Neobacillus sp. PS2-9: one gene and its partner. Each later gene encodes a partner of the first gene's protein in a complex. Links are inferred from orthologs where the notes say so. Each region holds a gene or a part of one and is shown on either strand. Other genes may lie near its edges. The genes, in order: uvrA and mfd.

What was found.
Region 2: the proteins of uvrA (region 1) and mfd are in contact, whole or in part, in a crystal structure (PDB 4DFC), measured with the Escherichia coli proteins. The link is inferred for Neobacillus sp. PS2-9 from one-to-one orthologs.

The regions. Positions count from the first base shown.
Region 1 is NZ_CP133269.1:971,830-975,606, forward strand. What follows is about bases 43-3,498. They hold uvrA (excinuclease ABC subunit UvrA), read left to right. Parts: upstream 43-424; coding sequence 425-3,298; downstream 3,299-3,498. Other genes in these bases: uvrB (excinuclease ABC subunit UvrB), read left to right, coding at 43-417. In the rest of the region: more of uvrB, read left to right, coding at 1-42; RCG25_RS04670 (ABC transporter permease subunit), read left to right, coding at 3,617-3,777. UniProt on the Escherichia coli protein: The UvrABC repair system catalyzes the recognition and processing of DNA lesions. UvrA is an ATPase and a DNA-binding protein. A damage recognition complex composed of 2 UvrA and 2 UvrB subunits scans DNA for abnormalities.
Region 2 is NZ_CP133269.1:5,163,325-5,167,713, reverse strand. What follows is about bases 31-4,098. They hold mfd (transcription-repair coupling factor), read left to right. Parts: upstream 31-361; coding sequence 362-3,898; downstream 3,899-4,098. Other genes in these bases: spoVT (stage V sporulation protein T), read left to right, coding at 4,056-4,098; RCG25_RS25890 (anti-sigma-F factor Fin), read left to right, coding at 31-42. Outside these bases: more of RCG25_RS25890, read left to right, coding at 1-30; more of spoVT, read left to right, coding at 4,099-4,389. UniProt on the Escherichia coli protein: Couples transcription and DNA repair by recognizing RNA polymerase (RNAP) stalled at DNA lesions. Mediates ATP-dependent release of RNAP and its truncated transcript from the DNA, and recruitment of nucleotide excision repair machinery to the damaged site.

The DNA of each region.
Region 1 (3,777 bases):
GCAGACAAAGAAGGCTTCCTCCGCTCCGAGCGCTCACTCATTCAGACGATTGGCCGGGCAGCACGGAATGCCAATGGACATGTCATTATGTACGCTGATCGCATGACGAATTCGATGGAGCTGGCGATTAGCGAAACAAGGCGGCGCCGTGCCACCCAAGAAGAATATAACGAAAAGCACGGAATAACGCCAAAGACTATTCAAAAAGCAATCCGTGATGTCATACGTGCGACACATGCGGCCGAGGAGCAAGAAGAGTACGCACCAGCCGCATCCTTCAGCAAGATGAACAAGAAGGAAAGAGAAAAGCTGATTGCTACGATGGAAAAAGAGATGAAGGCAGAAGCAAAGGCATTAAACTTCGAACGTGCTGCCGAGCTTCGTGACCTATTATTGGAACTTAAAGCGGAAGGATGACGTATACATGGCGATGGAGAAACTGGTTGTTAAAGGCGCCAGAGCCCACAATTTAAAAAATATTGATGTCACCATTCCGAGAGATAAGCTTGTAGTGTTGACGGGGCTTTCCGGTTCAGGGAAGTCCTCGCTCGCATTTGATACGATTTATGCAGAAGGGCAGCGCCGGTATGTAGAATCCCTGTCTGCTTATGCCCGTCAATTTTTAGGTCAGATGGATAAGCCAGATGTCGATGCGATTGAAGGTTTATCCCCTGCCATTTCTATCGATCAAAAGACAACAAGCCGGAACCCGCGCTCAACAGTCGGGACCGTGACAGAGATTTATGATTATTTACGATTATTGTTTGCAAGGGTGGGACACCCAACCTGTCCGATTCATCATATAGAGATTTCGTCTCAAACAATTGAACAGATGGTCGATCGGATCCTCGAGTATCCGGAACGGACAAAGATGCAAATCCTTGCACCGGTTGTTTCTGGGAGAAAAGGAACGCATGTAAAGGTCCTAGAGGATATTAAAAAGCAAGGCTTTGTTCGGGTCCGTGTGGACGGTGAAATGCTCGATCTCGGAGATGAGATTGAATTAGAAAAAAACAAAAAGCACTCGATTGAAGTGGTGGTCGATCGAATCGTGATCAAGGAGGGCATTTCTGCTCGAATTGCCGATTCACTTGAAACAGCGTTAAAGCTCGGTGAAGGAAAAGTTATTGTCGATGTGATTGGTGAGGAAGAACTGTTATTTAGTGAAAATCATGCCTGTCCGCTTTGTGGTTTTTCCATAGGTGAACTGGAGCCAAGGATGTTTTCCTTTAACAGCCCATTTGGTGCTTGCCCAGAATGTGATGGACTTGGTTCCAAACTCGAAGTAGATGTGGACTTAGTCATTCCTAACAAGGATCTGACGTTAAAGCAGCATGCAATTGCCCCATGGGAGCCGACAAGCTCGCAGTATTACCCACAGCTGCTTGAGGCAGTCTGTGATCACTTCGGGGTGGATATGAACACCCCCGTGAAGGATATTCCAGAGCATTTATTAGAAAAAGTATTATATGGATCCGGCCGTGATAAAATCTATTTCCGCTATGAAAATGATTTTGGCCAAATCCGTGAAGGAAATATCGAATTTGAAGGGGTCATCCGGAACGTTGAGCGTCGTTTCAAGGAGACAAGCTCTGATTATATCCGTGAACAAATGGAAAAATATATGGCTCAGCAGCCATGTCCAACCTGTAAAGGCTACCGCTTGAAAAAGGAAACTCTTGCTGTCCTAATTAATGGTCATCATATTGCCCAAGTAACCGACCTTTCGATTGAAGAAGCGCATCAATTTTTTTCTGAATTGAAACTGACGGAGAAAGAGATGCAAATAGCGAAACTCATTTTTCGCGAAATCAGTGAGCGCCTCGGCTTCTTAATCAACGTCGGTCTCGATTATTTAACGCTCAGCCGAACGGCTGGTACGCTTTCCGGTGGTGAGGCGCAGCGAATTCGCTTAGCGACGCAAATCGGTTCACGTTTAACGGGCGTATTATATATTCTAGATGAACCGTCGATTGGACTTCATCAGCGTGATAATGACCGTTTAATCGGAACGCTGCAGCAGATGCGGGACATTGGCAATACCCTCATTGTTGTTGAGCATGATGAGGATACAATGATAGCTGCCGATTATTTAATTGATATCGGCCCAGGTGCTGGCGTGCATGGCGGGCAGGTAGTTGCGGCCGGTACACCGGAAGAAGTCATGGCGGACCCGAATTCGTTAACAGGTCAGTATTTATCGGGTAAGAAATTTATTCCTTTGCCATTAGAACGCCGTAAGCCAGATGGGCGTTACATCGAAATAAAAGGCGCATCTGAAAATAACTTGAAAAATGTCAATGTAAAAATTCCACTTGGTATGTTTATCGCTATTACTGGTGTATCAGGTTCCGGAAAAAGTACGCTAATTAATGAAATTCTTCATAAGTCACTGGCACAAAAGCTTCATCGTGCAAAAACGAAGCCAGGCGAGCATAAGAGCATCAAAGGAATTGATTATTTAGAAAAAGTAATTGATATTGACCAGTCGCCAATTGGCAGAACACCGCGCTCCAACCCGGCAACCTACACAGGTGTCTTCGATGACGTGCGTGATGTATTTGCCGCTACGAACGAAGCAAAGGTCCGTGGATATAAAAAAGGCCGCTTCAGCTTTAACGTGAAGGGCGGTCGCTGTGAGGCCTGCCGTGGGGATGGAATCATTAAAATTGAAATGCACTTCTTACCTGATGTGTATGTTCCTTGCGAAGTGTGCCACGGCAAGCGTTATAACCGTGAGACGCTGGAAGTGAAGTATAAAGGGAAAAATATTTCCGATATTCTTGATATGACGGTTGAAGCAGCAGTTGAATTTTTCGAAAACATTCCAAAAATCAGCCGCAAGCTGCAGACGATATTGGATGTTGGACTTGGATATATTACGCTTGGCCAGCCAGCAACCACACTCTCCGGTGGTGAAGCCCAGCGGGTGAAACTTGCTTCAGAGCTACACCGCCGCTCGACCGGTAAGTCGTTTTACATCCTAGATGAGCCGACAACGGGACTTCATGTGGATGACATTTCACGTTTACTCGTTGTACTTCAGCGATTGGTGGAAAATGGGGATACAGTCCTTGTGATTGAACACAATCTCGATGTCATTAAGGCTGCCGATTTTCTAATTGATTTAGGACCTGAAGGCGGTGACAAGGGTGGAACTATTATTGCGTCAGGTACACCGGAAAAGGTAGCAGAAGTGCCTGAATCGTATACGGGCAAATATCTAAAGCCTATCCTCGAGCGTGATCGTTTAAGAATGAAAAAACAAATTGAAGATAAAAGTGCAGTAGAAGCTTGAAATGAGTAAAACAGCTGAAACCAGTTACAGGTTTCGGCTTTTTTTTTATGGGCTAAAATTGTGTTTGGCGGAATAACTTGGAAAATTGGCGGAATTCTGGCAAGAGTTGGCGGAAATAACTCCAAAAGTTGGCGGAATCTCAGATCAAACCGGCGGAATAACTCCAGAAACCGGCGGAATTCCCCCACATCACCTAATAAAAGTTCTGAAAACTAGTCACCTTTTCTCTTTTCTTACGTCTACTTATAGGTAGATTAGTTAGAATATTGAAACACTTTTGTGACATTGGTAATATATGGGAATAAAGGAGTTGAAATAATGATTATTCGTTCCATTGTCTATCAGGCGATATTGTGGTTAATTACAATATTTCTATTTTTAAGTCTCTTATTCTTACCGCGTACCACCTCCTATCAAACCGGAGCAGGGGGCATGTATACAGGCGCTGAATATAATTATTCCTTTGAGCAACATATGGT
Region 2 (4,389 bases), 4.2 Mb from region 1 along the record:
CGGAATCCAGATTACCACCAATACGATTTCCTTATTCATTAGCTTTGGAATCATATCCAAAGCGTTTTTCTATTTTTAATTTTCTACTATTGGGCTCTGTTAACTTGCCTGTTGATTTCCGCTCCAGACGCGAGCGGTTCGTGGGTGTTTCGGCGAGCCTCCTCGGCGCTAGCGCCTGCGGGGTCTCCCCTGAACCATACTCCCACAGGAGTCTTCGCGTCTTCCGTTCCAATCAACAGGGTATAAAAATCAACACTGTTCTTTAACATAGCCAGCTATTAAAATGTTAATTATATTTAAATTCGAATATAAAGAACCCAATTTGGGTCATTTGTATATATGTTAGAAGGGAGGAGAAACCTTGGATGGTTTAAAGTCACTGTTCCTTAAACAAGAAGATGTCCACTCGGTGATTGCCGGTGTGGAAGAAGGATTAAGGGAACAACTGGTCGCAGGCTTGTCAGGTTCCTCAAGAACAGTAGTAACCGCTTCAATTTACGAACAAATGCAGAGGCCAATTATGCTTGTAACCCATAATCTATTACAAGCACAAAAACTCTATGATGATATTGTTAATCTACTAAGTGACAAGGAAGTATTTCTTTTTCCAGCCAATGAATTAATTGCCGCAGAGCTAAGTATTGCGAGTCCGGAATTGAAGGCTCAAAGAATAGAGGCATTAAACCATTGGAGCAAAAATAATAAAGGGATTTTAATTGTCCCGATAGCCGGTCTGAAAAAAGTCGTTCCTCCTAAGTCACAGTGGAAACAATATCAGCTCTCGCTAAAATTAGGGGAAGACATCGATATAGATTATCTTTTAAATACCTTTGTCCAAATGGGCTACATTCGTGCTGAAATGGTCACAACACCAGGCGAATTTAGTGTAAGGGGCGGAATCATCGATATCTATCCTCTTACAGAAGCCAACCCGCTGCGAATTGAATTATTCGATACGGAAATTGATTCCATTCGTTATTTTTCTCTTGAAGATCAGCGTTCAAAGGAAAAAGTAAAAAAGGTTATGATTGGACCTGCCACTGAAATTCTGTTAGAAGATGAGAATTATAGCCGGATGGTCAATCAATTAGAGACTGGGTTAGCAAAAAGTCTTAGGACATTAAAAGATGATAAGGCAAAAATTCAGCTTTCGCAAAATATTAGCTATGAATTAGAACTATTAAAAAATAGACAAAAGCCAGACCAGGTGTATAAGTACCTATCCTTAGCCTACGAAAAGCCTGCTAGTTTACTAGACTATCTTCCAACCAATGGTCTTGTGTTTATTGATGAAATAAGCCGAGTCCAAGAGATGAATGATTCATTGGTAAAAGAGGAAGCGGAATGGTATACCGGGTTGCTTGCAGAAGGTCAGATTATCCATGACCTCCACATTTCTCATGACTTGCAGGCCATGCTGCAAAAGAAGGAATTTCCTGTCGTTTATATGTCCTTATTTTTACGGCATGTGGCTAATACCAGCCCGCAAAATATTATTAATGTTTCATGTAAACAAATGCAAAACTTCCACGGGCAAATGCATTTATTGAAGGCAGAAATTGATCGATGGAAGAAGGGCAATTATTCTATTCTTTTTTTAGGACCAGATGAAGAACGGGTAAAAAAATTAGAGCGTGTCCTAGAGGATTATGAAATTGAGGGCAGCATTGTTAAGGGAAACCAGCAGCTTTTGCCAGGAAAAGTGCAAATTATGAAAGGAAACCTCCATTCAGGGTTTGAGCTTTCCATTCAAAAAATTGCCGTCATCACGGAAGAAGAGTTATTCAATAAACGGGTGAAGAAGTCGGTCAGCCGCCAAAAACTATCGAATGCGGAACGAATTAAAAGTTACTCAGAGCTTAAAATTGGCGATTATGTGGTCCACGTCAATCACGGGATTGGAAAATACTTAGGCATTGAAACACTGGTAATCAACGGAATCCATAAAGATTACCTCCACATTCGATACCAGGGGACAGATAAACTGTATGTGCCTGTAGAACAAATTGATCTTGTCCAAAAATACGTAGGGTCAGAAGGCAAAGAGCCTAAGGTCTATAAACTGGGCGGAACCGATTGGAAAAAGGTGAAGAAGAAGGTTGAATCATCCGTCCAAGATATTGCCGATGATTTAATCAAGCTATATGCAGAACGCGAGGCAGCAGTCGGCTATGCTTTTTCACCGGATGGAGATATGCAGAGGGAATTTGAGACTTCTTTTGCCTATCAGGAAACGGATGATCAGCTTCGTTCCATCCATGAGATTAAAAAGGATATGGAACGAGCGCGTCCGATGGATCGCTTGCTTTGCGGAGATGTTGGATATGGAAAAACAGAAGTGGCTATTCGTGCAGCCTTTAAGGCAATAGCGGATGGAAAGCAGGTCGCGTTTCTTGTGCCAACAACGATTTTGGCGCAGCAGCATCATGAAACCCTACGAGAGAGGTTTCAAGACTATCCAATCAATATCGGACTGTTAAGTCGATTCCGCTCCAAAAAACAACAAACAGAAACGCTTAAAGGCTTAAAAGCTGGAACAGTTGATATTGTAGTGGGTACCCACCGGTTGCTCTCAAAGGATATTGTCTATCGTGATTTAGGACTATTAATTATTGATGAAGAACAACGATTCGGAGTGACACATAAGGAAAAGATTAAAAAGTTAAAAACTAATGTAGATGTATTAACCTTAACAGCCACTCCAATCCCAAGAACACTTCATATGTCAATGCTTGGGGTTCGGGACCTATCGGTTATTGAAACGCCGCCTGAAAATCGTTTCCCGGTGCAAACGTATGTAATGGAATACAATGGTTCATTAGTACGTGAGGCAATCGAGCGGGAGCTTGCGAGGGACGGACAAGTATTCTTTTTATATAACAGAGTAGAAGATATCGAACGTAAAGCAGAAGAAATATCGATGCTTGTCCCGGATGCACGTGTCACCTATGCTCATGGACAAATGACAGAAAATGAGTTGGAGTCTGTGATGCTCAGCTTTCTCGCGGGCGAATTTGATGTGCTTGTCAGTACAACCATCATCGAAACCGGGGTAGATATTCCGAATGTAAATACGTTAATTGTCTTTGACGCCGATCGAATGGGGCTTTCTCAGCTTTATCAGCTTCGAGGGCGAGTAGGAAGATCAAACCGTGTCGCTTATGCCTATTTCACTTACCGAAAAGATAAGGTTTTAACGGAAGTAGCTGAAAAACGATTACAGGCCATTAAAGAATTTACCGAATTAGGGTCGGGTTTTAAGATTGCTATGAGAGATTTGTCCATTCGGGGAGCGGGTAATCTATTAGGTTCCCAACAGCATGGCTTTATTGATTCGGTTGGTTTTGACCTCTATTCACAAATGCTAAAAGAAGCGATTGAAGAACGCAAGGGAGATCTGGGGGCAGAAGTGAAAAAATCAATTGAAATTGACCTCGAGATTGATGCGTATATTCCGGATACTTATATTAAGGACGGACACCAGAAGATCGAGATGTATAAACGGTTTAGGGGAGCCGATTCGCTTGAAGAGATTGAAGAACTACAAGCAGAAATCCTTGACCGCTTTGGCGAGTATCCAGAAGAAGTAGCTTTCCTTTTCCAAGTTGCCGAAATAAAGGTTTATGCACTTTCAAATGGTGTGGAACAAATTAAACAAGCGAAACAAGAGGTAACGATCCTTATAAATGAGCAAGTTACCCAAAGTATTGATGGAAGCAAAATTTTCCATATCGGCAGTCAGTTTGGCCGAAATGTGACCCCTGGCATGGAGGGACCTAGGTTAAAAATAATGATAAAAACAAAAGAGTATCAGACACAGCAATGGCTTCATATCGTTGGTGAAATGGTAAAAGGAATCTCAAAGGCTAAAAGAGCACAAGAAAATCCTGTGAACTAATTTCCTGTATATGTGAAAATGTGAAAATTATATGTCTAATGTGTATAGAACTTTCCAGATGAAAGATACTAAGTTCAAAGTTGGTGATGATTTCAATAAAAGGAAGATTATCATTACCAAGTTGAATAATCATCAGATGAAAGTGAGGCAACATTGGATGAAAGCAACTGGAATAGTTCGTCGAATCGATGATTTGGGTCGTGTTGTTATTCCCAAAGAAATACGTAGAACTTTGCGTATCCGTGAAGGGGACCCGTTAGAGATTTTTGTGGATCGTGACGGGGAAGTCATTTTAAAAAAATATTCACCAATCAGCGAGTTAAGCGATTTTGCCAAAGAATATGCAGAAGCCCTATTTGATAGCCTCGGTAATCCCATTTTAATTTGTGATAGAGATACGTATATTGCTGTCGCAGGCGGGTCTAAAAAAGAGTATTTAAATAAGAATATAAGTGATTTAGTAGAAAAGACGATGGAAGAGCGGAATTCAG